Regions from separate parts of the Rhizobium sp. B230/85 genome, predicted to be linked through region 4. Evidence: riboswitches for the same ligand, from Rfam matches in the RefSeq annotation. Region 4 holds a riboswitch; each other region holds the start of a gene.
What was found. A riboswitch is a leader RNA that binds a small molecule or an ion and turns the genes downstream of it on or off. The one in region 4 is predicted to bind cobalamin.
Positions count from the first base shown of each region.

Region 1: it holds a riboswitch for cobalamin, as region 4 does, so the genes downstream of both, J5289_RS28760 (CbtB-domain containing protein) here and cobU (bifunctional adenosylcobinamide kinase/adenosylcobinamide-phosphate guanylyltransferase) in region 4, are expected to answer to the same signal.
Region 2: it holds a riboswitch for cobalamin, as region 4 does, so the genes downstream of both, J5289_RS27140 (HoxN/HupN/NixA family nickel/cobalt transporter) here and cobU (bifunctional adenosylcobinamide kinase/adenosylcobinamide-phosphate guanylyltransferase) in region 4, are expected to answer to the same signal.
Region 3: it holds a riboswitch for cobalamin, as region 4 does, so the genes downstream of both, bluB (5,6-dimethylbenzimidazole synthase) here and cobU (bifunctional adenosylcobinamide kinase/adenosylcobinamide-phosphate guanylyltransferase) in region 4, are expected to answer to the same signal.

Region 1 covers NZ_CP072161.1:1,014-8,336, forward strand. The annotation lists partial or broken gene J5289_RS28735 (methyl-accepting chemotaxis protein) at 142-1,451, opposite strand; gene J5289_RS29985 (Tar ligand binding domain-containing protein) at 1,552-1,878, opposite strand; partial or broken gene J5289_RS28740 (DUF4158 domain-containing protein) at 2,761-2,916, shown strand; gene J5289_RS29790 (RES family NAD+ phosphorylase) at 2,970-3,215, opposite strand; gene J5289_RS28750 (DUF982 domain-containing protein) at 3,366-3,659, opposite strand; gene J5289_RS28755 (CbtA family protein) at 4,078-4,821, opposite strand; gene J5289_RS28760 (CbtB-domain containing protein) at 4,834-5,043, opposite strand; cobalamin riboswitch at 5,067-5,201, opposite strand; gene J5289_RS28765 (histidine phosphatase family protein) at 5,443-5,835, shown strand; partial or broken gene J5289_RS29990 (Tn3 family transposase) at 5,918-6,132, shown strand; gene J5289_RS28775 (hypothetical protein) at 6,289-6,405, opposite strand; gene J5289_RS28780 (lysine N(6)-hydroxylase/L-ornithine N(5)-oxygenase family protein) at 6,770-7,323, shown strand, end outside.
Region 2 covers NZ_CP072159.1:94,168-101,490, reverse strand. The annotation lists gene J5289_RS27160 (GGDEF domain-containing protein) at 100-930, opposite strand; gene J5289_RS27155 (TetR/AcrR family transcriptional regulator) at 1,635-2,180, opposite strand; gene J5289_RS27150 (pentapeptide repeat-containing protein) at 2,289-3,002, shown strand; gene J5289_RS27145 (hypothetical protein) at 3,592-3,885, shown strand; gene J5289_RS27140 (HoxN/HupN/NixA family nickel/cobalt transporter) at 4,097-5,155, opposite strand; cobalamin riboswitch at 5,239-5,442, opposite strand; gene trbI (IncP-type conjugal transfer protein TrbI) at 5,872-7,194, opposite strand; gene trbH (conjugal transfer protein TrbH) at 7,206-7,323, opposite strand, start outside.
Region 3 covers NZ_CP072156.1:2,435,820-2,443,142, forward strand. The annotation lists gene J5289_RS11835 (NADP-dependent malic enzyme) at 1-1,045, shown strand, start outside; gene J5289_RS11840 (DUF2865 domain-containing protein) at 1,261-2,355, shown strand; gene bluB (5,6-dimethylbenzimidazole synthase) at 2,359-3,048, opposite strand; cobalamin riboswitch at 3,092-3,292, opposite strand; gene J5289_RS11850 (PD40 domain-containing protein) at 3,331-4,161, opposite strand; gene J5289_RS11855 (DUF1003 domain-containing protein) at 4,348-4,878, shown strand; gene J5289_RS11860 (GFA family protein) at 4,910-5,305, opposite strand; gene J5289_RS11865 (TadE/TadG family type IV pilus assembly protein) at 5,694-6,113, shown strand; gene J5289_RS29205 (pilus assembly protein TadG-related protein) at 6,113-6,604, shown strand; gene J5289_RS11870 (hypothetical protein) at 6,704-7,323, shown strand, end outside.
Region 4 covers NZ_CP072156.1:2,587,379-2,594,701, forward strand. The annotation lists gene cobN (cobaltochelatase subunit CobN) at 1-2,963, opposite strand, end outside; gene cobW (cobalamin biosynthesis protein CobW) at 3,090-4,076, opposite strand; gene cobU (bifunctional adenosylcobinamide kinase/adenosylcobinamide-phosphate guanylyltransferase) at 4,141-4,665, opposite strand; cobalamin riboswitch at 4,817-5,208, opposite strand; gene J5289_RS12605 (chloride channel protein) at 5,374-7,164, shown strand; gene J5289_RS12610 (oxidoreductase) at 7,277-7,323, shown strand, end outside.

The DNA of each region.
Region 1 (7,323 bases), on a different replicon from region 4:
CTTTAAAGCTCCTTCCACCTAGATCTGTCGGAGCCTCGGTTTTACCATCCGCGAAAGCCGCGGATGGTATTGAAGCGTAGCCAGCATTAGCACAGAGCCCTGCTCAAAAAAATATCGCGCGCGCGTCGCTTGACTGCCTACTCAAAACTCCTCCCAGCTTTCGGTGACAGCAGCGCTTCCGCCTCCCATGCCGACAGCACCCGCCACCTTGGCAAGCATGCGTCTCGCTGGCGATGCAACAGCCTTGTGCTGCCTGTGGGCAATTTCTGGCTTACGAGATGCAGCGGCCTCGCGGGTTCCGCCAACATTGAATTCGGAGATGATCTCCCGCAGGCGATCGACCTCGCCAGCCAGCGCTGCACTCGCGGCTGTTGATTCCTCAACCATTGCGGCGTTCTGCTGGGTTAGCTGGTCCATCTGGTTGACTGCCGTGTTGACTTCGGCAAGGCCCACCGATTGCTCTTTGGCGGAGGTCGCTATGGAGTCTAACTGTTGGTTGATATTGACCACCTGCTCCTCAATGACCTTCAGCGCCTGTCCCGTCTCCTGAACCAGTTTGACGCCGTTGCTGACCTCGTCGCCGGAGTTGCGGATCAGTTCTTTGATCTCCTTTGCGGCTTTCGCCGAACGCTGGGCCAATTCCCGAACTTCCTGGGCGACGACGGCAAATCCCTTGCCCGCCTCGCCGGCACGTGCCGCTTCAACTCCGGCGTTGAGGGCCAAGAGGTTCGTCTGGAAGGCGATCTCGTCGATAACGCCGATGATGCTGGAGATCTGGTTGGAGGATTGCTCGATGCGCTGCATCGCAATCACCGTGTTCGCAACCACCTCGCCGGAGAGCTGTGCCGACTTGTTGGCTTCGATTGCTACGTGACGGGCCTCTTCCGTTCTCTTGGAGGAATTCGTCACATTGACTGTAATCTGGTCGAGGGCTGCGGCTGTCTGCTCCAATGAGGCTGCCTGCTGCTCCGTCCGCTTCGACAGATCGTCCGCGCCGTGACTTATTTCCCGTGCGCCACTGTCGATCGAGCCCGCTCAGCATCAATGGAGCTGCGGTTGGTTTCCGCTTCTTGCTCAAGTTGACGTGCGCGTAGGCCGTTATCTTTGAAGACCTGAACAGCCTTGGACATGGTGCCGACCTCGTCACGACGATCGGTGCCATCCACTTGTGCACTCCAGTCACCGCTTGAGAGCAGCTTCATGGTCTTTGACAACTGGTGGATGGGCCGCACGAGCCAGGAACGGATAGCAAAGAAACCAACGACCAAAACCGCAACTAGACCCATGATAACGACGGTGAAGGTTATTATCACAGTGCGGTTCGTCACGTCGGTGAGGACATCGCTATCCTTAGAGGCATTTTCGGCAATTTCGGTTGTTAGAGATGTAAACGTAGGACCCACTTCCGCGAAAAGTGACTGACACTCTTTTTGATATTTTTTCTGCGATGCTCGCACGTCGGCGTCGGTGGTCGCTACCCGCCCAGCCTCGATCGCCGGCGCGCAGGATTGATTTATGATTTGCAAGCTTTTATCTCTTAGTTGCCCAACCTCACTTTCCGGCGGGGATTGCTTGCACTACGCGAGCCATGTATTCGGAAAATGATGCTTTCGCGGCGTCAAGATCCGTCTTAGCCTTGGCATTGCCTTCGTCAGTGTCCGACATCATCAGATCGCCCATCGCTCCGCGCGCCGCCTGAAAGCTCCGGTTAGAACGCGCTAGGTAAAGAGCGGCAGTCGCTTCGTGGTCCAAGAGTGCGTTGTAACCCGCATCGATCGAGTTCAACTGCCGGCCGGTGTAGAACGACACGCCGAGCGCAAAGAGCCCAAACGTGGACATGATGATCAGAAATTTGCCGATGATGGAAATATGTTTCACTTGTAGCCCCCATGAAAACGGTTTTTTAAAATTGGCGCTGATTACAAGTCATTTGCTTCACACTGCGGTGAGATTTTGCGGCTTGACGACGGCAGAGTCTTCTTCTGCCGCGCCCTCCCTTGCCGCCGAATAAGGCTGAACAGCGACTCATCTCGCGCATTTCAGCCTTTCGTAAAATACGGCCGATTACCTAAGTATCTCTTAGATTTAAAATATACGGGCTTTATTGTTTTCTGACACCGTAAGCACCCTACGTATATATAGGCTTAGTAAAACCGTAAATCGATTACAGCTTTAGTATTGTCGAATACAGATATCAGATCGAGATTTTTCGAGACCGCGATATACATTCCCACGCATGTTTTCTATTTGAGTTGTTAACCTGGGCATGTCATCGAGAAGTTCTATACGGCATCACGACACGAAAGTGCACGATCTGTCCGACATTTGAGAACATAGGGTGATCACGTCGGGCGGGTTGCGATGACTAGCGGTTGGTTGCGAAAGCCTGATGGAAATTGAGCGCGGCCTCCCACCGCTCTGCAGCGAGACACTACTCCGATTTCGTGCTGATGCGCGAACCGCGAGGTAACACTTCGAGGCTGCGGCGATCGATCTGCGCCAGCACTTCATCAAAGCTGAAGAGGGATTGCCAGCCAAGCCCGTTCTTAGCCCGGCTTGACTGTAACCGGCACGCCCGGCAAAGTCCGTCAGATCCTGTTCCTACCGCTCGCATGACTGATCGGCGGTTGAAACCCGGCAGTAGATGGCGGCGCGCTGTCCCAGCTGAACCCTCGTCGATTTTAGTGCCGGAAGGCCTTGATTTGTATGGGCCAGTTGTTGTCCAAAACAGGACTTTACTTCAACAGGGACAATTGCGGCATGACGAGACGACATATTCTCACCGAGCGACGGCGCTCGGCACTGTTCGATCTGCCAACCGATGAGTTGTCACTGCTTCGGCACTACACACTGGGCGACGCCGATCTTGGGCACATCCAGGAACGCCGCAGGCCGGAGAACAGGCTGGGGTTCGCCCAGCATGTCCAGAATAATCCATTCTGTGAAATTGCCATTTCATTACAGGAAGATCATGTCCAGGAGGACTGGTCCTTGGGCAGACGTCCATCGGGATCGTGGACGTCGACCGTGTCATCATTAGTCAGATTAGCGTTGAACACCACAAGATTCGTCCCGCCAGCGTGCCGAAGTGATGGAAAGAGAATTCCCTTGTATCCGGCAGAGATCACGATATCGGACAATTTCCACGATGCAGGAATTTTTCGGTCGATCCGCGCAATTCTGCGCTGATCGACCGAAACTGTCCACGAGATCACAGCCGAGGTCGGGATATGTCATCACAAATCGCGGAAATATGGTGTTGAAACGCCGATTTCGAAATTTTACCGACCATCAAACGCGAAAAAGCTCTTGGGTCTCCTACCTCTGATGTCGGCAGCAAACAACTGGTTGCCGGCAGCGTTCAGTCAGGATCCGATATTTTGAGGTCTGTCGCTGTCAGGCATCAAAGGGACCTCTTCGAAGTTTGCGAGGATGCCCGCTTTCATCAGAAATCGTCTGACATTCTCACGGATTGCTTGGACAGGAAACACACCTTTCTCGGCCATCCGGCATGCTTTCATGAGGACCTGATAGGTGTCACCCTGCTGTTCTTCGGGCCATTCGTTGAGAAAATCGACGACGCTCTCAAGACTGGCAAGCTCCTGAATATGGAGCGCTTTTTTCACAAATAGAGGTTTGTCAAAAAAAGTGTTCGCCACAGCGGCCCCCTCAACTTAGCCGTTGATTCAACTGGGAACAACTTCGTTGTTTTCAACAGCTCGGGTTCGAAAAAGGAACTCTTGCGATCGGTACGTCAAGTTGACCGCGGGAAAATATCAGAGCGCCGCCCCGGTTTTAGCGAATTTGCACTGCAGCGCGAACGAACCTTGCGCGCTGGTTTGATACGTAGGCCATGGTCCTCGTCTCAACGAAATCCTGTCGACTCTAGCAGGTCACGGAAATATCGCCGATTTTTCCGCCGCTTCCCGCTAGAGGGCTCGAAGGAGAGCGGTGGAGATGGGCCGCTTCGAATGCGCTGCAGCCGTGCCGGAGGTCAGCAAGCATGCGATCAGCAATAAAATAATGCGCTTCATTTGAACGGTCATGAGGTCGGCAATAAGCCGGCCCCACTTCACCTTAGCGCAACGCTAGCGCGGCCGGACGGTAATTACCGCTTTCGGCCAACAGCTTTTCAGCAAGAAAGCCGAAAGCAAGAGATAGCACTGTCCAGATGATCGCCTGAAGGCCGATCGTTGCGATCCGGAAATTGTAAAGCGTCATCGCTGAGAAGTTTTCGGGAATTTCGTTGATCGATGGCATCAGCGCCTGCGCGATCGCGAGGAATGCGACGTAACACAAGCCCGCAAGAATCGCGCCGTTCCATGTACCGAAGCGAACGCGCAGGTTTCTCGCCAACGCGAACGCGGCCGCCATGCTGCAGAGAGAAATGACGAGCATCACGAAAAATAGCCCGGTGCGGATCCCAATTGTGTCTGGACTTCCCACGGCTGGGGGATTTGGCGCGTACTTAAGGTCAGGAACGACCACTATGGCCACGAACGCGGCAAGACCGATTACCGCAGAAAGGGCGCGGGGACTGAGCTTGCTTCCACGCCCATATATGAAAGCGAAAACCAGCGAGAAAATTCCTCCGATGGCGACACTGTAGGTCATAACGCCGGTAAACAAGCCAATTCCCGCCTGTGTTTGACGGCTGACCAGTTCCGGTTCGGCAGGTGCGTTTGTCGCCGCTGCCATTTGCTCTTCGAAAGCGATCGCCCTGGCGACCGGGGGCTCCCCAAAAACGCGGGCAAAGCCAAAGGCGAGCAAACCCGCTAGGAGACCTGCGATCAGGCCTCTTGCCAAAAGTCTTCCCATCATAGACGTGTTCCTTCAGTGGCAGGGAAATCCGAGCAGGTGACGAGCGTCATGAACGAATTCATGTACCTCCATGCCGGGGACGATTTGCATTGCACCCTCTTCCGTGCTGATGAAATACAGAGCGATCATAGCCAAAAGGCCCGCGAAAATCGCCCAAGGAACAATTTGCCCGACCGGGATCGGTTCAACAATGGTGCCTGTAGTGTAAGTGGCAGTGGTCATTCGGTCCTCCTGAATGGCGCGTTCTGATATGGACTGTCGGTTGTCGGGGTCTGGCTTTCGACCATGGTTTGTCGATTACAGTGGCGCGACCGCTCCAGAGTTTCACTGGCTTCCCGAATACTATTCACTTTTCTATAACAGGCGTCAGGTGACGCGGCAATGTGAAGTATGTCGAGCAACTTGGTGCTCATGCAGGGGGATAGGATGAAGACATCAAGAGCCACTCGAATTTCGCTGATATGCGCTGGCAGGAGTGCGGGGGTTCACACATCGACATTTGGCAATCTGGGTCTGCTCCCGGGAGAGGAGGTCCGAATCCAACAAGTGTTCGCCTCTATCTGCAAAATCACGACACCTATTCTATCAGCCCCGGAGGAGAATGCGCTCCAGACGGCATCCATGATCACGGAGACCTTTGAGGTCGAAGAAGCTTTGGCGGAGCTTGACCACGGCCGCTGGAAAGGTGCGACGCTCCAGGCGATCGCAGCAGCAGAGCCAGAGAACTTGCAAGCCTGGCTTACGGACCCCAGCATTGCGCCACATGGCGGCGAAACAATCGTTGCTCTGCTTGAGAGGGCACGCATCTGGCTCCGCGGCCGGATGGAGCGCGGAGGACGGCATGTGGTCATCGCGAACCAGTCCATGGTGCGCGCCCTGATCCTCGGGATCATCGAGGCCCCCGCGCAATCATTTTGGCGTCTTGAAGTAGCACCGCTGAGTACTACAGAGATGAGCTCGGACGGGCAGCGCTGGACAATCCGAACCATGGGTGCCGTGGCAGGGAGTGGCTAATCGGACGGACGGTCCCAGCAAGCGGATTCAGATTTGCCGCAGGTCGCCCGCATGGACATTACGCATGTGCCTAATTCATTGGGCGGGTCTTCACTGGAACGCCGCCTATCTCGGCCGTGCCAGCGCCCATCTGCGCCAGCTTGGCCGAAATATTGACAATGAGTTGCTCAAGCAGGTCTCGCCGCGGAGTTAGGAGCATATAAACTTGTTCGGCGTCAATTCCTGGGACATCGAGCAGCGGTTGGGCGAAGGATTCAAGCCGTTGCGGCTTCCGCAAGGATGATCCGGGCCGCATGACGTTCATCGTATGTTCGACCGCAGCGCGGGAATTTAAACTGATCGTGTTCCGTCCCATAGGGGGTAATGCGTTCGCGAAAGCCAATAGATGTCATGGCGGTCTACTTTTTCCCGCAGAGCCTACTAAAATCAGGCATTTCCGAAGCTATCCCTTCATCACAGGCTCTTGACCGATCCGTTGTGGCGCTCGCTTCGCAGGACAATCGACGTTGTGGCCGAACCGTAATGGGCAACGGCATCGACGATGCGCTCCAGGTCGGCTGGCGCAGGCACGATCACCTTGAGATGGAAACAGTCTTCTCCTGTCAGAATGTTGTCTGTTGTTGATAGGCGGCGCAGGATTTTGAACTACTCTTGTGCTGACCCTGACGGCATACATCACGGCTCCGGCGCAAAGCGAAAACTGATCGCGACACAAAATATGACAATTTTACTCAACAATGACTAGACGGGACCGTCCCGTTTGATTATAAGGCGGCCGAGAGGTTGGTACACGCGGCCGACAAGACGCGGACGTGCCCCCTGCCCCACAGATTGGACAATCGCCAAGGCCCATTCCTTGCTGGGAGTTTTCCCGGGCTTTGCACCATCGCCGCACAGTTTGGAAGTCAGTTCAGAGGCATTAGAGAGGCTTTATATGCCGAGGATAAATCAGCGCATCGAATCCGATCACTCGAGAGGTCGAGCATCGAGCGAACCCGTTTCTGACGACGTAGATATCCTCGGAATTGGGTTCGGCCCCACCAATCTGGGCCTTGCGATCGCCATAGAGGAACGTAGCCGGGACACGGACGGGGAGAAGGCGCTGACGTCGCGCTTCGTTGAGGCGAAGCCGGAGTTCGGCTGGCATGACGGGATGCTCCTGCCGAACGTCACCATGCAGATCAGCTTTCTCAAGGACCTCGTTTCCCTGCGAACCCCCACAAGTCCTTACACCTTCGTGAATTATCTTCATGAAAGGCAAAGGCTGTCCGACTTCATCAATCTCAAGACGTTTTTCCCATCCCGCAGGGAATTCCACGACTACCTTCGTTGGGCCGCCGACCGGATATCCGTCCCGGTTTCCTACGGCGCCGTAGCGCGGGGTATTGAATGGCGCGGCGATCGTTTCGCGGTGAGGGTCGCGCGGAGCGGCGACATCAATGTGCCTCTCGAGACGATCCACGCCCGCAATATCGTCGTCGGGATGGG
Region 2 (7,323 bases), on a different replicon from region 4:
GGTCGTCGGCGGTCGGTCCACATCCGCGGCAGTGGCGTATTACCGGGAGGAGTTTTAAGACCCTTCGGACAGCTATCGACAGGCAATGGCGAGGCTGCTTCAGCTGCCGTTGAGACGTTCGCCTGGCTTATCCATCAATTCCTGAACCTGATTGGAATGTATCACCCTGTTCCTGCCCGATACTTTTGCGAAGTAAAGCGCGCGGTCGTAAGCTAGGAATAGCGATTGAAACGTCTCGTGGGAGCCCCGTTCCGCGATACCGGCGGAAACCGTCACCTGCAATTGCGCAACGTCGTCGCCCACATTTGACGCCTCGATCAGCTGTCGACAGCGTTCGACGAGTGCAAGACGTTCGGTTGGGGTGAGTTCAACGAGCAAAACCGCGAACTCTTCTCCACCGATTCTGGCCACGATATGCTTATCGCTCAGGGCGGTTGCGAGTTGCTTTGACACCATGCAGATGGCTCGATCCCCAACATCATGTCCGTAACTGTCATTGATGAGCTTGAATTGGTCTATATCGAATAGGACCAGCGAGGCGTCTTGAGGTGCTTTTGACACCTCGTCAACAAACGCCCTCCGGTTCAACAATCCAGAAAGCATGTCCGTTCTACTCAGTCGTTCGAACATCGAACGAGAAATCGTCAGGCGATGGATGGCCAAGCCGATGACATAGATGACCGAGAAGGTCAGGACGGAAGCGACCACGGTCGAAATGACCAGCCCGACGACCGCCGCGGGCACCAACGCATAGGGCAGTAGCCCGAAGGCGTTTAGCGAGAGGTGCGCTGCGAGGTTCAATATATCCGCTACGATGGTGACAGCCGCTGCCATCTGGATAGCGAAACGAAAAACCTGGCGTTTATTCTCGAACTTGTGGGTCTCGCAGGCTTGCTTTACGTGCTGGTCGATAATTGATCGCACGGTCATGATCTTCAGTCCTCAGCTTTAACCGAATTGGAAAAAGTCCTTGTTCAACCTTAACGCAAAGGCATTGGAAATCTCTGAAGCTTAATCGTGAACGATTTGTCAAAACGAACGACATAGCTCCCGGACCTTCAACAACGAGCCGCTTAGTCAGTCATTAAGTCGAGGTTCTACGCAGACCCTGTTTCGTCCCGATGATTTCGCGGTGTCGAGGTGTCACCTTAATAACCAAACTCAGAAAGCTCCACGGAAACTCCGCATGAGCCGCCGAAGCACCGACACTCGCGATGACCAACATAAACTCCCATGAGTCATGCAAGATACTTAGGGTCGCAACGGGAGCGCAGATCGATTGTGCAATCTTGATTGCAACCTTCACGTCTGGTGTTCGGCAGGATAGCCGAAGCGGTCACAGACCTGATCGATCAATGGCTCCGCCCTTTGATGCGGCGATGCGGCCGTGCTCATCCTGACGATCCGACCGAGACAACGACGCTGTCTCGCATTGAATTGGACGAGTTGCAGTTGGGCGCCTTAAATGTATCAGAACGGGTGTAGTCAATGATGATCCAAGGTTTTCAGAGTTAGATGCATCGAGATCGCGGTCAGTGTCGCAAGGCGGTGTAGGGCAACGTCATATTTATACCGACTAGCAACAAGACAGCCGAAATCATGGCGAAAGCAGACCATTTTCTTCTGTAGGATTTTTATTGGTAAGTGGCGGCGATCAGCCGCCTACAATGTTCTTCTGGAAATTGGATGGGAACGCCCGCCGTCCCCGCAAGCCATATGCCACCTACGGTAAGACGCACCGCCTCAAGGTCGGCTCCAGTGTCGGTGGCTCGATGTCGCTCAAGGCGAGCTTGATACCATTCAGCCCATTTCATCGAGAGTTGCGGGTCGGTTAGTGTGGACATCCAGAGAGTCGCCCAGCGATCACCTGAAATCTTTGGCTGAAAAACGGAGCCAACGTAGGCCCGTGTGAAACAACCGTGTGGCTCGGGATCAAAGTTAATCGCAGCATCGATGCGACTATCGAGGGCGTCAAGAAGCCATGCCATCATTCCGTCGAGCAAAGCCTGTTTGCACGGGAAATGATGGAAAAACCCGCCCTTGGTAACCCCTGCGGCATCCGAGACCGCCTGCACACTCACTGCCGCCAGACCACGCTCCATGGCAATGGAGGCCGCGCCTTCGAGAAGCGCTAACCTCACTTGATCCGGATTCTTCTTACGACGGTGAGCTTCGGCCATAATTCAACATACCATCCGGTATCTTTTTGACAATGCCCGAAGGGGATGATAGGCACCTTGCTAGTTGCTCCGACATCATCGGGTTACTGACTAGTGTGAGAGAACCATATGAGCCCAGCTCTAGCGGACGCATCGAAGTTCAGCCCTGTTCAGACGGTAGAAGGCAAGACGCTGGACCGCGCCGCCGCCAAACACCTCGCGTCAAGTGGTACCACAATGCGATTGGTCGACTGCAATCTTGAAGAGGCCGATCTTTCCAGATTGAACTTCTCTGGTTGGTTGTTCGAGGCATGCAACGTCAAGAAGGCGATTTTTACCGGCTCGATTTTGGAGGCCACCACTTGGATCAGGTGTAAAGGCGGCCTGGCTGATTTCAAGGCATGCAACCTGTCGGAGGCGAGGTTCGAGGGAAGCGACTTCAACAATAGCAGTTTCCGGGGCGCGACCCTGACGGACGCGACATTCACGCGGTGCAAGCTGACGGGCGCGACACTGTCCGAATGCAAAACACTTAATCTCACGATGGACGGCACGCTGCTGATGCAAGCCACGCTGCCGGGAGTGTCGTTCCGAAAAATGCGGCTGACCGAAGTGAGCTTCGACATGGCAGACTTGCGAAAATGCGACTTTCGAGAAACCTTGTTTCAAGGCTGCAGCCTGCGCGACGCCAATCTGGCCGAATGCAGGTTCGAAGATGCTGACCTTCGCGGAGCCGATCTTGGCGGGATACGCCTTCTGAACGCTAAACAATTTAAAGGAGCGACGATATCCCGTGACCAGGCCGGGCAGCTTCTGGCTGAACTCGGGTTAAAAGTTCGGTGAAGCGGTTTGAACAGGGCCTAAACGGCTGCCGCCGATGGTACTCCCGCATCCTGAGTTTCAGCAGGATCTAAACCACTTTTCCATTTCGCGTTAGCCCACCAGATCAGGTGGTAGTGAACTGCCCGACAACAACGTTAGCGGGCGTGTGTGGATTAAGGCAACAAAAAAGCGGATCAAACTCACACGAAAGCTAACTCCCAGGTTAAAGAATGTCCCGCTGGCGGCTCGCACACCCATCCTTCAGTAAGAGGATGGCTCTTTCGATGAAGAGTTGCGATAACTGCGAACGAGAAATCTCCGATCACCTTTCGGTCTGTCCCTATTGTGACAGGCTTCAAATGTCTGGTGATCTACGGGTCAGGCAAACCAAGAGAGTGGTGGTCGTGGTCATATTGACTATCATTCTGACCAGCGGTTGGGCCCTCATTCGGTATTACACGCACGGCGTCATACCCCTTCCCAAATGAAGTCAGTTTCGAGCATCTCCCGTCGGTTCACCATTTGGTCGCCGGACGTCGTCCTATCAATGCAAATTTGGCGGCAACCGGAAGATTCTGATGAGACATGAGATCTTTATTGTGCAGCGGAAATGGATAGTTGGCTTCGGGCAAGGCATCATCACCACGTAAAACGATCAGAATTCCGCCTCGACTGCATATCAGACGGCCGCCTGCATCTTTGGAATGTGCCGAGAGAGGTTGCTACGGTTTATGACGGGATCGATGCCGCTGAGCGAGCCTTATCGGCCCTACAACGGGAATTGTTCGCGCTCATCGTGGAAGAATTCGTAGTCCGGCAGGACTTCGTCGCCGAAGTGATCGAAGTGACTATTGAGGGCGAAGACAACGCGGTGCTTACGCGCTACTCGCTTCCGAAAGTCTGAGTGCAACCTCCGCCACAGTCCTCCTCGGATTTCTCGGCGCCGGCGGGATGACCTTACTCAATGATACCCAGGCCGTTGGCGTAATCTTCCCAACCCATTTGCCAGCTGGAACCGCCAGGCGGCGTGAAGTCGAGCAATGTGACCTGAGGGTGCGGGTTTGCTGAGAGACAAGGGGACGTCGCGATGGCCCCTTGAAACCTTTGCGACAGCGTCAGACCGGACTTTTGATTTCGACGTCGTCCAAGCCTTTGGCTTTGTAGATCACGAAGGAGAGGATCCATGCGAGAAGGAAGACGCCGATGATCACGAACCCGAGATTGTTGAAGTTTTCGTTCAATCCGCCGACGATGTCCCAGAGGCCACCTTCCAACCCCAACTTGTCACTGATCAATCCAAGGGCTTCGATACCGCCGATGAGCACGGCTACGATGATCGAAACCAGTGTGATAGTCATGTTGTAGTAAAGTTTCCGCATCGGCTTGACGAAGGCCCAATCATAGGCGCCGAGCATCATCACGCCGTCAGTTGTGTCGATCAAGGACATGCCGGCAGCAAACAGTACCGGGAAGACCATGATCGCCTCGACCGGAACGCCTTTGGCCACTTGTGTCGCTGACACGCCAAACATAGCGACCTCGGTCGCAGTATCGAAGCCAAGGCCGAATAGAAAACCAAGGGGAAACATATGCCAACTCTTGGTGACCAGCTTGAACATCGGGCGCAATACGCGCGCGAGAAAGCCTCGATTGTTGAGGAGAAGGTCAAGATCCTCCTCGACATAGGTGCCCCCTGCCCTCACGCGGCGGTAGCTCTGATAGATCGACACGAAGATCACGATGTTCATCGTGGCAATAATCAGCAAAAACAATGCCGAAATGCTCGTGCTGATCGTGCCGCCAACACCCTCGAGGCTCTGGAACCCACCCAGCAGCGAGGATGCCGCCACCACAGCTCCAGCAACCAGCACGACCACCGTCGAATGTCCGATTGCGAAAAAGAAGCCGACGGAAACCGGCCGCTGTTTCATTTGCATGAGCTTTCGGGTGACATTGTCAATGGCAGCTATATGGTCGGCATCAATGGCATGGCGAAGGCCGAGCCCGTAGATTACGAGTGCCACGCCGAGTAGCGCAGGCTCGTCCCAGAAAGCGACAAGCGCCCATAGCCAGGCTCCAAAATTAAGAACGGCAAGAACCGTATAGATCGTCACGAGGCGTGCCTTGAAATCAGGCGTGCTCTCGTCGAAAGGTCTGGTGATATTGGTAAACATGGGAAGTCCTTTGTGTGACGTCTGCTGTCATGGCAAAGGTGACGGAAATCCGCCGCGTCGAGACACCCCGCCCCACGCTTATGCCAATGACGTCCAATGATGGCAGGTCTCCTGACTTGCGGGTCGTTGCCGCATCCGCCTTCCCAGTCCCCATGCGGACCAGTGGCATCTTGAATGAAGCTCGTCGCTCACAGTTGCGGGGACAGTCCCGGTTTTGGCTCCTGATGGGTAATCCGCACCGTGTTCCCTTTTGATCCCATACGGGAACCATCGCGGAGACTATTACGAATGCGAGGTGGCCACGTCAATCAGTGCAGCGTGCTGCCGGCCGAAATTTGGTCGAGCATCATGACTTGGCATTTCTGCTGCCATCCAGTAAAGGCGGCTTCACCAATTCAGAGCGTGCGCTATCGCGTACAAAGCGTTCGTGCTGGAATATTGCTCCACCGACAAGGTTGCCAGATGAAGCCCATCCGCAGCATCACCATTATGATTTTTGTGGCCTTGATCTGGGCTGGGGCATTAACCGACCATAGGTGACCGCGGTGCCTGATTAGATGACCGCCGGTAAAAGCGAAAACCAAACTGGTGGCTGCCAGCGCCAGGATGCGCTCCGAAATAGAGACCGCCGCAAGTCGCTTGAGGCAAATGTGAACGCCTTGAACCAACTCGAACCTGCATCACCGGCAAAGAATTATTTTGGTCGTTACCAACGGTCAGGCCTTGTATGCGCCGGGAAACACAATGTCCTGATCCACGAGGACATCGAATTTGTAGCCAGGGCGAATTTCTAGGGTCGACTGAACATCCATGTTCCGCTGGATTGTCCGGTCCGCCACACGCCCGAATGTTTCGGCGAAATTGCGCCGCGTGGCATCCGAGGCAGTGTCCTGGGTCGCGAGTGTTGAGCTTTCTGGAACGGCCATGTCTATACCCGTCCCGATCAGCGCGATCAGCACGGCCGAGCCGAAGGTTTTCAAATAATGGCTGTTTACCTTGTCGTTAAAACCGCCATAGCCTTCAGCATCGGTCCCCGACATCCCGCCGATCTGCAAAGTCGAACCATTGGGGAAAATGATGTCTGTCCAAACAACAAGCACACGCTTCTGTCCGAATGACACCTTGCTGTCGTAACGGCCGAACAGTTTCGTTCCCTGCGGTATCAGCAGGCGATGACCGGTGGCGCTGTCATAGACATTCTGGCTCACCTGGCCGGTGATCCGGCCGGGAAGATCGGAATTAATGCCGGTGATCAGCGTTGCCGGAATGACCGAGCCTCGCTTCAGCTCGAAGGGCGATTGTTGAGGCACGACACGGTTCGGCAGATAGCCAAGGTCTTTCAGGTCGGCGTTGAAGAACTCTTCCTTGGCGCTTTGCGCATTGGGATCGACGTTTTGACCACCAAGCCCCGCACGCAGGGCGGCCGCATAGAGATCGGGGGTGCTGCCGGTGTTTGTCGGGGTTGTTGCGGGTCTTGCCGACGTGTCCGCGGTCGCTCCATTCGTTTCAGCACGGGCTTCCAGCTTACTGCGATCAATGGCGAGCGGCGCATCATAGGCAGCGTTGTTCGCCTGCAGCCTAGCCAATCTCTGGCGCTGCTGCTCGCGCAGATATTGTTCTTGTTGTTCTCTTGCGAGACGAGCCCGCCAAACCCCTTCCGCTTCGAGCTCCTGGCCGCGCTGCTGCACATCGCGGTGCCCCGGCTGCTCTGGGAAAGGATTGTTGGTCTTCTCATCGGCCGGCTTTGCTTCGACCGGCTTCGGCTGGAAGGTGGTCTGTTGCCGCTGGTCACCGATAATGCCATCGGTCACACCGCGTTTGATCTGGTCGGCGTAGGTGGAGGCAGGGTTGCCCGAACTTATCTCCGGACCACTGTCCTTGGCGAAGTAGAACCCGCGCGAAGCAAGCCCAAAGAAAATGACACCAAGGAACGCGATCGTGAGGACGATAACGGCCATGATCGGCACGCGGTTGATCCGCCGTATACCGGGCTGGGGCTGGCTGCTCTGTGCATTGCCGAGCTTGAGGGATTGCGCCATGGTTGGTCTCCTCAACTGCGCCGCACGAGCGACAGTGCGCTCGCTGGCGTCGCGCCGTTCGCCGTCACAGAATAGGCTCGGCCGAGTTCAACGCTGTTGGTCGAAAGACGTGCCAGCACCTGACCATCA
Region 3 (7,323 bases), 150 kb from region 4:
TGATTTCGACGCCTATCTCGATACGCTCAACCGCTTCGTCTTCCGCTCCGGCTTCGTCATGAAGCCGATCTTTGCAGCTGCCAAGCTCGCTCAGCCGAAGCGCGTCGTGTTTTCCGAAGGCGAAGACGAACGCGTGCTGCGCGCCGCCCAGGTGCTGCTCGAGGAAAACACGGCCGTGCCGATCCTCATCGGCCGCCCCAGCGTCATCGAGACACGCCTGAAGCGCTACGGCCTGAAAATCCGCCCGCACACCGATTTCGAAGTCATCAACCCGGAAGACGATCCGCGCTTCCGCGATTACGCCGACCTCTATTTCTCGCTTGTCGGCCGCAGCGGCGTCATCCCGGAGGCAGCCCGCACAATCGTCCGCACCAACACCACCGTCATCGGCGCACTGGCGCTGAAGCGTGGCGACGCCGATGCACTGATCTGCGGCCTCGAAGGCCGCTACGAGCGGCACCTGCGCGTTGTCCGCCAGATTATCGGCAAGCGCGCCAATGTCCGCGACTTCTCGGCCATGAGCCTGCTGATCTCGCAACGCGGCAACACGTTCTACACGGACACCTACGTCAACTTTAATCCGACGGCCGAAGAGATTGCCGAATCGACAGTGCTGGCAGCGGAGGAAATCCGCCGCTTCGGGATCACGCCACGCGCCGCCCTTGTCTCGCATTCGAACTTCGGCTCGCGCGAATCGGAGAGCGCCACGAAGATGCGCAATGCCCTCAGGCTCATCCGGCTTGCAGCCCCCGATCTAGAGGTCGATGGCGAAATGCACGGCGACAGCGCGATTTCCGAGCATCTGCGCCGCCGCGTCATGCCGGATAGCACGCTGACCGACGAGGCCAACCTGCTGGTGTTCCCGAACCTCGATGCGGCCAACATCACGCTTGGCGTTGTCAAGGAGATGATCGACGGGCTGCATGTCGGCCCAATCCTGCTCGGAACGGCCCTGCCGGCCCATATCCTGTCGCCCTCGGTCACCTCCCGTGGCGTCGTCAACATGGCAGCCGTGGCCGTGGTCGAGGCATCGCAGCCCGGCTGATACTGACGGGACCGCCGGGCATCATCCCGGCGGTCGACCACCTGCTGCCGAGCGCAGGGCTGGCGCAAGTCTGTGGGCGCCATATATCTTGCGCGTGATAATGGATGAACTGCAACTTCGCCCCGGCTGAGGCGGACACCATCCGAACGGAGCAGGCCAAAGGCGTGACAGTGGGCTGGAAACATTCATTTTGGGCGCTTGCCGCATCCTTGGCGATGGCAGCGCCACTGGCTGCCCAGACGAACGCAATCTGCGACGACCTGCGCGGCCAGATGGCCAATCTCAGCGAAACCGTCGGCACCAACCGCCAGCTCCGGCAATACCGCACCGCCATCGCCCAGCAGATATCCGAGTTGCGCCAAGTCGAGAACGACCTTGAGGACAACGAGTGCTCGTCCGGCAGCATGGTGATCATAAACGGTGACGACGACGGCACCTGCGCGCGGATCGAGGATACCCTGCAGCGCATGCAGGAGAACCTGCAGGATCTCGTTGCCAAGCGCGACCAGATCCAGCGCGGAGACGTTTCGGAAGGACCCACGCGCAACCAGCTTTCCGCAGCGCTGCGCGCCAACGGCTGCGAAGATCAGGATAGCGGCGATACCATCATCACCAACCGCCCGGCCCCGCAGGCAGGCATCGAGCCCAGCTACCCCGCAACCCCAGGGGCAACGACGCTGGACAGCAGCGGCGGTCCATCCGGCAACGAACCGGCACCGCAATCGCCGATCCAGAGCTACGCCTTCGGTCAATCCTATGGCGGCGGCAATGTCCGCACGGTCTGTGTGCGCACTTGCGATGGCGGTTTCTTTCCGATGACCCAGAATGCATCGCCCGGCGATTTCCAGCGGGATGGCGAAACCTGCGCGAGGATGTGCCCGGGCGTAAAGACCGAGTTGTTCTTCCACCGCCTGCCCGATCAGGAAACATCGGCGATGGTCTCCGCCTCGTCGGGCACCCCCTACAGCGCCATGCCCTACGCCTTCGCCTTCCGCAAACGGCCGCCGAACGAAAAGACCAGCTGCACCTGCAATCTGCCGGCCTATTACGAGGAAATGCGAAGGCAGAACGCACTGACAAAGCCGCCAGCCGCAGGCACGCAGCAAGGCTCGATCACGACGATCATTCCAAAAGAGTCGCCGCCGGCCGTGCCGACCGCACCCGCAAAGGGCGATGCGCCGCCGGTGGAACGGCCGTACGATCCGTCAGCCGGCAATGTCCGCCAGGTCGGCCCGGCATTCCTGCAGCCCGACCAGCGCAAACTAGACCTCACCCGTCCGGCCGTACCCGGCGAGCAGCCCCAGCAATAGGCCTCAGCCCTGCGGCCGGCCCCAGCCATTCTCGAACACCAGATCCTCCAGCGGCAATCGCTGCCGCCAGCCTTTGACGGCGAGTTCCGGTTCGCCATAGAGCTCGTCTACGAACCCCAGGCAGAGCCAGGCGATCATCTCGATCCGCTCCGGTATGCCGAGCAGCGCCCGGATATCGGCGTCGTGAAAAATGCTGACCCAGCCGACGCCCACACCCTCGGCGCGCGCCGCAAGCCAGAGATTCTGCACGGCGCAGACTGTCGAATAGGCATCCATGCGCGGATTGTGGGTGCGGCCGAGCACGACGGGCCCGGCACGATCCGGATCGCAGGTGATGCAGATGCTGAGCGGCGCCTTGCGGATCCCCTCGAGCTTCAGCGACCGGTAACTCTCGCGGCGGGCACCCTCGAACTGCAGCGCTGCCTCACCATTGGCGCGCTCGAAGGCTTCGAAAGCCTTCTCGCGGATACCGGCGTCGCGCACGAGAATGAAATTCCAGGGCTGCATGAAGCCAACCGAAGGCGCGTGATGGGCAGCGCCCAGCAGCCTTGCGATCAGGTCGTCCGGCAGCGGCTGCGGAAGGAACTGGTCCCGCACGTCCCTGCGCGTTTCGATCGCATGGTAGATGGCGTCGCGCTCGGCGACGGAAAAGGCTTGTGCGCGGACGAGATCGTCCCTGCAGTCAGGTCGCATCGTTTATATCCCCAACAATGCCAACCGCCCGCCGTCCTCGCGGGATCAGTCTATCTTATCAGGCCGGTCTTCTGGCTCGGCTTCATCTGGCGATGCTGCCTTCCCGGTCGAAACCAGTGGCATATCGGAGAACTGACCGTTCCCCCTGCATCGCCATCCGCCTTACAGCGTTGGGCACGCGCCGGATTTACACCGGCTTCCCGATTCTCCCGCCTGGGCGGGCACCTGATGAAGGAGATATGCGCGATCCGGCTAGCGATGGCAAGCGGATCGCAGGCCTGCTCAGCGCTCCGGTTCGTACCGGACAAAGGCGAACTCCTCGCCATCGGGTGACCAACTCGGTACGTTGATTGTCCCCTGGCCCCCGAACAGCTCGAACAACGTCGTGATGTTGCCGCCATCCATGTCCATCAGGCGCAGGCGGACGTCGAGATCGCGCGGATGATCGAAGACGTCGCCGTCGTAGGAGAGCAGCACGACCTTGTCGCCCTTCGGCGATGGATGGGGAAACCAGTTGCCGAACTCGTCGTCGGTCACCTGCTGCAGGTCGCGACCGTCAGGCCGGATCCGCCAGATCTGCATACGGCCCGTCCGGCTGGAGTTGAAATAGATCCACGCGCCATCGGCCGACCAGTCCGGCCCGTCGTTGCGGCCCTCGCCATGGGTCAGCCGCGTCTCCGCACCGCCCTCGACCGAGATCGTGTAGATGTCGAAGAGATCGCCGCGAATGCCGCAGTAGCTGACATGCTTTCCGTCGGGCGACCAGCCGTGCCAGTAGGACGGCAGGTTTGCCGTCACCTGCCTGGGAACGCCGCCTTCCGCCGGTACGAGATAGATGCAGGACTTGCCGTACTGGACCTTGTCGCAGAGCGCGATCAGCGTACCGTCGGGCGAGATGCCATGGTCGTTGTTGCAACGGTTGGCAAAGCCTGTATCGACGCGCTCGACAGTGGCGAGCCCGTCGAGCGACAGGCGGTAGAGAAGCCCGTCATCGTTGACGAGCAGGTAGCGTCCGTCCGGCGCGAAGTTCGGCGCCTCTACGAGACGATCGGTCTGCCAGACGACCCGCCTCTGACCTGTTGCAATGTTGAAGATCTCGACCGAACTGCGCATGTCTCACCCATCCTCGAAGCCGGCGCCCGAACCAAACAGCGACCGCGGAGGTTTTAACGGCTCGCCCAACGGACATCAACTGGCTCGACCGGACGCGATTGCGTGAGGCATCGCCATTCCCATGTTTTGCCGTTGCAATTCATCGTGGCAACCGAATACTGCCGCTAACCAGCATCGGAGCCACGCATGCCCAATCTCCCGAACTTCTTTCACACCCACTTCGATAAATCGTCGGACGATCTCGGCGTCATCGAGAAGCGGGTGCTGAAGCGAGCCCGCGAACGCAAGATCATCTCGACGGATGTCAACGCCGCCTTTTCCGCAAATGCCTCCGTCGGAGAGCGGCTCGCAGACGGGATTGCCCGCGTCGGCGGATCATGGGCGTTCATCGTCTCCTTCCTGTTGTTCCTGGTCGCCTGGACGGTGCTCAACACCATCCTGCTCTCGTCACGCGCCTTCGATCCCTACCCGTTCATCTTCCTCAACCTGATCCTCTCGATGATCGCAGCCATCCAGGCGCCGATCATCATGATGTCGCAGAACCGCCAGACCGAACGCGACCGCTTCGAGGCTGCCAAGGACTACGAAGTCAACCTCAAGGCCGAACTGGAAGTCCTGTCGCTGCACGAGAAGATCGACCTGCAGGTGTTGACCGAACTGTCGGCCCTCAGGGAGGAAGTGGGCCGCATTACGAGGCTGCTGGAGGCAAAGGCCTAGCGTCGGCGGGACTGCCCCTTGCGGACGATGGCTAGTCGGATTTCGGGAACTGGGGCAGACCGTCGTGGAGGCCGTAGAAGCCTGCCTTGTCGGCGCAGTAGATGTGATGACCCATCTTCAGGTCATTCGGATCATCGAACAGGCCGGCCATGATCGAGATCTGGTCGGCATCGTCGGCGACCCAGAACAGCGCGGAACCGCAGGTCTTGCAGAACCCGCGGCTGGCAGCGGGACTGGAGCGATACCAGCTGACATTCTCACCGCCCTCGACCGTAAGGTGGTCGGTCGCCGCGTTGGTGGCGGCGAAGTAGAGGCCGGTCTGCTTGCGGCATTGCGAGCAGTGACACCCGACCACATCCCTGAGCGGACCTGTCGTCCGTATTTTCACCGCGCCGCAAAGGCAAGATCCGGTATGGTCGTCCTTCATAGCGCCTTCTCGATCCTTGTCGTTAGGTATCATCCTGATGGTGCGGCATGCAGCTGTCAACTTCAGATTTCATGACTGCAGCATCAGCCACGCTGATAGCAGACCCTTTGCTGAATGCTCCCGGCATGCCCTCGTCGAAAGACGGTTAACAGGGCATTAAGCCACCTTTTCCCCCCGTCGTTGCCATGGCCGCACCAAACAGCCGGGTCCGTCGGCCAAGGTGCGATTTTGGGACAACCTATTCTGAAACGCGCCATTCATGCGTGCGTGTGGTTCAAAAATAAACCCGCCCAAAAATTGTATAGGTAACCTAATATTAGGATATCGCAATTCAAATTAAACCAGCAGGAATGGGAAGGTTGCGGCGACCGAAGGGGAGACGGAGACGATGATCAAGACCAAATTTCGCCATTGCGAACGTGGTACCGCAGCCCTCGAATTTGCGATCATCTTTCCTGTGTTCATTCTCGTGCTGATGACGCTGATCGCCTACGGCATCTATCTCAGCGCCGCCCATTCCGTTCAGCAGATCGCGGCCAATGCAGCCCGGACAGCCATCGCCGGCGTCACCGCGGCAGAGCGGGAGCAACTGGTCAACACCTACATAACCACCTCCACCCTTAACGATGCCATTCTGAACCCGGCTAAATTCACAGTCACGGTGCAGCCGGATCCGGCCAACGCCAACCAGTTCACGGTCAAGTTGTCCTACGACGCTCAGGACCTGCCGATCTGGAACCTCTACAGCTTCGCCATGCCAAGCAAGACGATTGTACGCACCGCAACGATCCGCATGGGAGGCATCTGATGCCGATCGGAACCATCCTGCGGCGCTGGACCCTGAGCGAGCAAGGCAACGTCGCAATCCTGGCTGCCATCACCGCACCTCTCATTCTGTACTGCATGAGCCTGGGTCTCGATTATGGCATGCTGAGGCTGCAGCAGCGCCGCCTGCAGCAGACGGCCGACCTGTCCGCAATTGTCGCGGCATCCGACGTCAACAATGCCCAGGCCAATATTCTCAACTACTTCAGCACCAACAACCTGAACATGGCTGTCCAGACGGCAAGCGGCTATGTCTCGAACACCGGAACGTCACCTCTTGGAGACGCCGTGAGTGCGGCAAAGTTCGACGGTATCGCAACGATAACGCTCGGCACCTACGTCGCTGATCCGACGATTGCCCTCGGCAGCCGCTTCGTGCCGGGCGCCACGCCATACGACGCCGTCAAGGTGAAAATCGAGCAGACCGGTGGACTGATTTTTGCCGCGAGTTTCGCAACCCCGCCGACCCTTTAGGCCGTCGGCACTGCATCGACGGAGAAGATTGCGGCGTTTTCGATCGGCTCGGGGCTGGCAAGCGTCAACAACGGACTTCTGAATGCCGTCCTGGGTGGCTTGCTCGGAACCAGTCTTTCCCTCAGCGCCATGGATTACAACGCGCTGCTGTCCACCAAGGTGAACGCCCTCTCGGTCGCCGACAAGCTGGCGACCAATCTCAACCTCACCGCCGGCAGCTATGCCGACACACTGGCGGCGGACGTCAAGTTCGGCGACGTGCTCAATGCAATCGGTGGTCAGGCCGGTCTCAACTCGGCCACCCGGAAAGCCATTCAATCCGTACAGACGGCGGCAAACAGTGCCCAGCTCCGGCTCAAGCTCGCCGATATATTGTCGCTCGGGCCTGTCGCCCAAAGACCCACCGGCAGCGGCTCGCAAATCAGCCTCGCTGCCAACGTCAGGGATCTGGTCACGGCCGCCGCCCTCGCCGCCAATGGCAGCAAGCAGGTTTCCGTCAATCTCGGCGGCACCATACCAGGCCTCACCACGGTGCAGATGACGATGGCCATCGGCGAACCGCCGCAAAGCACACCATCCCTGGCCGTTGGCGCCGTCGGCACGGTGGTGCGCACCTCCCAGACCCGTATCAAGCTATCCATAGCGATCGACGCACTGGCGGCGCTGGCTGGCACCAAAGTGCAGCTGCCGCTTTACGTGCATCTGGCCAATGCGACGGG
Region 4 (7,323 bases):
CCGATCGAGACCGGCCATTCGCCATGATCCTGGACATAGCGCCGTACCAGCAGTTCGGCCGAGGCCTTGCCAAGCTGGTAGGCCGCCGGCGTCGGCACCGCGCGGCTGTCGACGGAATAGAAGTTGCGGCCCGTCGGCAGCACGTCCGGCCGGCCGCGCGTCGGCGCGCCCGACGGGCCCGGAGGCACGAAGCGGCCGTCGAGACCGGCCAGCAGCCCGTCGATCTCGGCCGGTCCACAGGCCTGGATCGAGGGTTTCAGGCGGGACTCAATTTCGGCAAGCACGGCCTGCGTCTGCGACCAATCCGGCGGGCAGAGGCTGGTGCCATCGACCAACCGCGCGGCCAGCAATTCGATGCGCTCCACGGTATCGCCGTTGGTGCGCCATGGGTCGCCGGATACATCGACGAGGATTTTCGGGCGCTGGCCTGCCCAGGCATCGGCCATCCCGCAGTCGAGCGGGTCGAAGGTTTTGGGTTGCGGAGGTTTACCCCCCTCTGTCCTGTCGGACATCTCCCCCACAAGGGGGGAGATCGATGGGGCGGCGGCAATCTCCACACTGAAGTCCGCTTTTGCACCAAGCTCCGCAGGTGCATTTTTGTGACCATGGCGCGGCATACCAATCTCCCCCCCTGTGGGGGAGATGTCAGCAGAGCTGACAGAGGGGGGTAGAGCGGCAGACACAACCGCCGCAAGCCCAGCATCGGCAGCAATCGCCCGCTGCAGGCTCTGGTCGCCGCCCTCGCCCAAACCGCGCGGCACGCGGGCCAGCGCCACCGTCAGGTCTGTCAGCAGCCGCCCCTGCGGCGACACGCCGAAGACGTGCAGCCCGTCGCGGATCTGCATTTCCTTCAGGTCGCAGAGATAGGCATCGAGCTTCTGCAGCGCGCTGTCCTCGCTCTCGCCCTTGGCAATGCCCGCATCCTGATCGAGCCCGATATCAGTGACGAGATCGAGGATCTGCTTGCGCAGCAGCAGGATGCGGCGCGGGTCGACGCCGGAGGCTTCGTAATACTCGTCTACAAGCGCTTCGAGGTCCTTCAGCGGACCGTAGCTTTCGGCGCGCGTCAGCGGCGGCGTCAGGTGGTCGATGATCACGGCACTGGTGCGGCGCTTGGCCTGCGTGCCCTCGCCGGGATCGTTGACGATGAACGGATAGAGATGCGGCATCGGCCCGAGGATGGCCTCGGGATAGCAGGTCTCCGACAGCGCCAGTGCCTTGCCCGGCAGCCATTCGAGGTTGCCGTGCTTGCCCATGTGGATGACGGCATGGGCACCGAATTCCAGGCGCAGGAATGCATAGAAGGCGAGATAGCCATGCGGCGGTACGAGATCCGGCGAGTGATAGCTCTCCTTCGGATCGATGTTGTAGCCGCGCGCCGGCTGGATGCCGACCAGCATTTCGCCGAAGCGGGCAAAAGACAGGGCGAATGCGCCATCGACGACATAGGTGTCGCCCTCAGGCCCACCCCAGCGCGCCGACACTTCATCCTGAATCTGAACGGGAAGAGACGCAAAGAAGGTCTTGTAACGACTCATCGAAAGCGTTTCGCGGATGACCTTCCCGTCGCGGCCGGAGTTGGTCGGCCCCTGCATCAGATGGGTGATCAGCGCATCGCCATCTGCCGGGATATCGGCCACCGGATAACCGTTCGCCGCCATCGCCCGCATGACTTCCACCGTGCCGGCCGGCGTGTCCAGCCCGACGCCGTTGCCAAGCCTGCCGTCGCGGTTCGGATAGTTGGCCATGACCAGCGCCACACGCCGAGAGGCCGCCGGCGTCCGACGCAGCCGCGCCCAGTTGGCGGCGAGCGCTGCGGTATAGCGCATGCGATCGATCGATGGCTCGCTGCCGACGATATTAGCCTCCACCCGCTCGTCGTAGCGGGCTGCGGCCTTGAACGATACGGCGCGCGACAGCACGCGGCCGTCGACTTCGGGCAGCGCCACGTTCATGCCTAGATCGCGCGCCGAAAGACCCTGCGCCGAGGCAGTCCAGGCCTCCTTGGAAGACGCGGAGAAGATCGCCTGCAGCACGACGGCGTCGCTCGCCTCCAGCACCGTCGGCTTCCGGTCTGCGCCGGGGGCGGAGATCGCAAAGCCCGTGGTGTTGATGACCGCATCCGGCAACGCGGCGCCAAAAATGTCCGCGATGATGGACTTGGATGCCGGGTCCTTGAGACTATAGGCGAACACCGGCAGCGGCCGCACACCGGCCTCGACCAGTGCCGATATCATCGCCTCGACAGGCCGGGTCTCCCCGCTCTGAACGAGAGCCCTGTAAAAGCTGATTGCGACAATAGGCCGTTGCCCCCGGTTATTCTCCCCCCTTGTGGGGGAGATGTCGGCCCGGCCGACAGAGGGGGGTAACGTCGTAACCTCAGAGGCCGCCAGCCATTCCTCAACATCGACAACACCCTGCCCCGGCCACCAGATGCCGGCCTTGGCAAGCGGGCTCGCCGGCTGCGGTTTTTCGGCTCCGGACAGCATCGCCGACGCATAGGCCAGAAACGCCCGCGCGTTATCGTCGCCGCCCTCGATCAGGTAGGCCCACAACGCATTGAGATCGTCGAGCGCGATGTTGGAAAACGGCATGACGCCCGGATCCGGCTTGGAATCGCCCGGTATGACCGCGATCTTAACCCCCTGCCGTGTCGCCACTGAATGCAGCGCTTCCAGGGCATATTGAAAATAGCTGGCGCCACCGAGCGCCCGGACGATGATCATCTTCGCATGCCGCGCCGTCCGCTCGACATAGGTATCGACCGACATCGGATGTTTCATGCTGAGCAGGCTTGCCAGACGCAGCGAATGGGTGCCGTCATTGTGGGCATAAGCCGCAGCGATAGCGGCAAGCTCGGTATCGGCTGCCGACAGAAACAGGATATCGCCCGGCGATTGACCGAGGTCGATCGCCTCGTCGCCATCGGATATCGAGCCCTTCTGGGCTAGGAGAAGATGCATGTAGCACCTCCCCGATGGGCGGGTTCTAGCACGGGGCGGCGCCCCCCTCTGTCCTGTCGGACATCTCCCCCACGAGGGGGGAGATGTCACGCAGTGACAGAGCGGGGTAAGCCACGGCAAAGACCATCAAACAAGCACCTCGATCGCACTGCGTACCGCCGCCTGGTCCATATCGTGCAGCCCGATCACCACCAGACGCGTCGCGCGGACTTCGCCCGGCGTCCAGGCTCGGTCGAAATAATGGTCGACACGGCTGCCGACGGCTTGCAGTTGCAGCCGCATAGGCTTGCCCGGCACATCGACGAACCCCTTGAGACGCAGCACGTCGTGATGGCCGATGACTGTCTTCAGCCGCTCGATAAACGTGACCGGCTCGGCGATAGGCCCGAGGTCGACAACGAAACTGTCGAACTCGTCATGGTCGTGCGGCGTGCCGTCGGCATGCTCGATCTCGTGGTGGGACAGGCGGTTGCCGACATCGGCCTCCGTGCCGATCCCGAGCCCGAGCAGCACGGCTGCCGAAACCTCGCCGTTGCGAGCCTCGATCATCGGGGGCTTGCGCTCGGTGCGCGACTGGACCTCGGCACGCACGGCCGCAATGCCGGCGGCGTCCAGCAGGTCTGTCTTGTTGAGCACGATGAGGTCGGCGCAGGTCAGCTGGTCCTCGAACAGTTCCTCGATCGGGTTGTCATGGTCGAGCGAGGCATCTTCCGCCCGCGCCGCATTGACGGCGTCGTGGTCGTCGGCAAACCGGCCGGCAGCGACGGCAACGCTGTCGACAACGGTGATCACGCCATCGACCGTCACGTGAGTGCGGATGTCGGGCCAGTTGAAGGCCGCCACCAGCGGCTGAGGCAGCGCCAGGCCGGATGTCTCGATAACGATGTGGTCGGGCCGCGGGTTGCGGGCAAGCAACTGAGTCATCGTCGGAATGAAGTCATCGGCGACCGTGCAGCAGATACAGCCGTTGGTGAGCTCGATGATATCGTCGGCAGAGCAGTTCTCGGCACCGCAATCCTTCAACACGTCGCCGTCCACGCCGAGATCGCCGAACTCGTTGATGATGAGGGCGATGCGCTTGCCGCCGGCATTCTGCAGCAGGTTGCGGATCATCGTCGTCTTGCCGGCCCCGAGGAAGCCGGTGATGACGGTGGCGGGAATTTTCTGTTGCAATGAATCAGCCTTTCATTTTCAGCGGCAGTCCGGCGGCGACGAAATAGACGTCGGTGGCCTCAGCCGCGATCATTTGGTGGAGACGTCCGGCATGGTCGCGAAAATCCCGCGCCATGCGGTTTTCCGGCACGATGCCGAGGCCGACCTCGTTGGAGACGAACACCAGGCGCGCCCTTGCGCCCGGCAGGAATTTGCAGAGTGAGGCGAAGGCGGCAGCCATGTCGCGCTCCTCCATCATCAGGTTGGTGACCCACAGCGTCAGGCAATCGACAAGAACAGCGCGGCCGGGCGCGTCGATGGCACCGAGTGTGCCGACAAGATCGAGCGGCTCCTCATGCGTCGTCCAGCCCTCGCCGCGATCGACGCGGTGTTGGCGGATGCGCTCCGCCATCTCGGCATCCCAGGCTCGGCCGGTGGCGACGTAATGGCGGTCGAGGCCGGAGCCTGTAACGAGCGCCTCGGCAAAAGACGACTTGCCGGAGCGCGCGCCGCCGAGCACGAGGGCCGTTCCGAATGTTGGGGATGACATCAGGTTGTTCCGATCCTCACGCGGTTCTGCGCGAAGCTGCAAGCGTGCAACAGTTCGGATCAGGCAAGCGCGCCGCAATGACGCGCAAAAGCAAACGTTCAGCCATGACAACCTCCGTGCTGGCAGCGGGACGACGTCCCAAAGGGTGGGCTTTTCGCCCGGCACGGATGGCAGGTCTCCTGGCTCACGGTTGCAATCTCCGGCCGAAACGACGGATATCGTTCCGGCCGGAGATCACGGGTCTCTCTCGCCTTCCCGGCAGGTCATCATGAAAAGGCGGACGATTCGTAGATGAAGAGGCGTCCCACCCCGGTAAATCATGATGCCACGCCAGTGGCTTTTCCGATGCCTTCGACTTCAGGCCCGCCTGCACCATTGCAGAACATCACCCGTCGTCCCGGAACACCGGACGAAAGACCCTGACCGTTCTACAGTCGCGGGGTCGGCTGCGATAGGAGCGCCCTGTATGGGTCCGCCCGGTCACATTCCCTTTTGATCCCATACCGTTTTCACGGCGCGGGAACCTTCCGTTATGCGTTCAGGATTAGGCCTTCGCCTTATGCAAGTCAACTGATCGACGAATTCGGTTTCTGCCATATATGTGTTGAAACGGCGCTGAAATCATTCCCGGCGGCGGTCTTTTTGTCGCAATTGCCAGTGTAAAGACGTCCTGCTTTAAACAACCGCCTCTCTTTCATGCGTAACGCCATGCTTCAACGATTCCATGCGCCCCGCTTTCGCACCCTCCGGTCGCTTTTCGAAGCCGGGCGGATGCGCGCGATCCTGCGACAGAGCGAAGTCGGCCTCGTCATAGCCGGCGCCTTGGTCGGCGTGACGTCCGGGCTGGCGGTGACGGCCATGAGCCTGATCTCTCGCCAGATGCACATGCTGATCTACGGTATCGGCGATGACGGCAGGCTGAGCAGCGCGGTGATCGACAACAAGCTGTTGTTGCTGCTGGCGCCGATTGCCGGCGGCGTGCTGCTGGGGCTGATGCTGTTCATTCTCTCCAAGACCCGCAAAAAGCCGATGATCGACCCGATCGAGGCCAACGCGCTTCACGGCGGCCGGCTGTCGCTGACCGATAGCATTCTAGTCTCCATCCAGAACCTCATATCCAACGGTTTCGGCGCATCCGTCGGGCTGGAGGCCGGCTATACGCAGATCGCCGCCGGGATCGCCTCGAAACTCGGACTGAAACTGCAGCTGCGCCGCGGCGACCTTCGCACCCTTGTCGGCTGCGGTGCGGCCGGAGCCATCGCCGCAGCCTTCAGCGCCCCCCTCACAGGCGCCTTCTATGCCTTCGAGCTGATCATCGGCAGCTACACCATCGTCACCCTGACCCCGGTCGTCGTTTCCGCCCTCGTCGCAACGCTGGTCGCACGCCTGCTCGCCGGCAGCGACGTGATGATCGACATCGGAGATTTCGGCAGCGTCGTGCCGGCCGACTACATTCCGGCCCTGCTTCTCGGCGCCGTCTGCGCCGGTTGCGGCATCCTGCTCATGCAGGGCGTCTCCTTCATCGAGGAGCTGGCCCGCAAGAGCGCCATCCCCCAGTATGTCCGCCCGGCACTCGGTGGCATCGTCGTCGGCATGCTCGCGCTGATCTCGCCGCAGGTGCTGTCGGCCGGCCACGGTGCGCTGCATCTCAATCTCGGCCGCGATATCGCCATCCCGGCCTTGATCGGCATCCTGCTGCTGAAGTCGCTGGCCTCGGCGGTTTCGATCGGCTCCGGCTTCCGTGGCGGCCTGTTTTTCGCCTCGCTGTTCATGGGCGCCCTGCTCGGCAAGATCTTCGCCTACTCCGCGCCCTACTTCGATCACGCGACGCTGACGCCGGTCATCTATGCCGTGGTCGGCATGAGTTCGCTGGCCGTAGCAGTCATCGGCGGCCCGCTGACGATGACCTTCCTGGCGCTGGAAATAACGGGCGACTTTCCGATCACCGCGCTGGTGCTTGCCGCCGTCATCACCTCGTCGCTCGTGGTGCGCACCACCTTCGGTTACTCCTTTGCCACCTGGCGCTTCCACCTTCGGGGCGAGAGCATCCGCAGCGCCCACGATGTCGGCTGGATCCGCAACCTGACCGTCGCCCGGATGATGCGCCCCGACGTGCGCAGCGCCAACGTCAACATCAGCATCGCCGACTTCCGCCATGATTTCCCGATCGGCTCGACCCAGCGGGTCGTGCTGCTGGACGATGCGGAGAAATATGCCGGCATGGTGCTGGTGCCGGAAATATACGCCAGCCCCGTCGACCAGGACGATGGCGATCGCGGCCTTGGCGATTTCATCCGCTACAAGAACGACTTCCTGCAGCCGCAGATGAATGCAAAGCAGGCGGCCGCGATCTTCGACAAGACCGAAAGCGAAGCGCTGGCTGTGGTCAACAATCTGATCGAGCGAAAGGTCATCGGCCAGCTGTCGGAAAGCCATACCCTGCGGCGCTATTCGGAAGAGCTCGACCGGCGCCGGCGAGAGGAGTCAGGCGAACTCTGAGCCCGCAATCAATTTCAGTATTGACGCGTACGCACCACGCTCTAACTCAGTTGCATCATAACGTCCGGTACCGTGCCAAGTAGCGCTGCCGGCCCAAGCACCGAAAGCAAACATGGCAAACTCCTCCACGCCCGTCTGGTTCATCACCGGCTGCTCGAC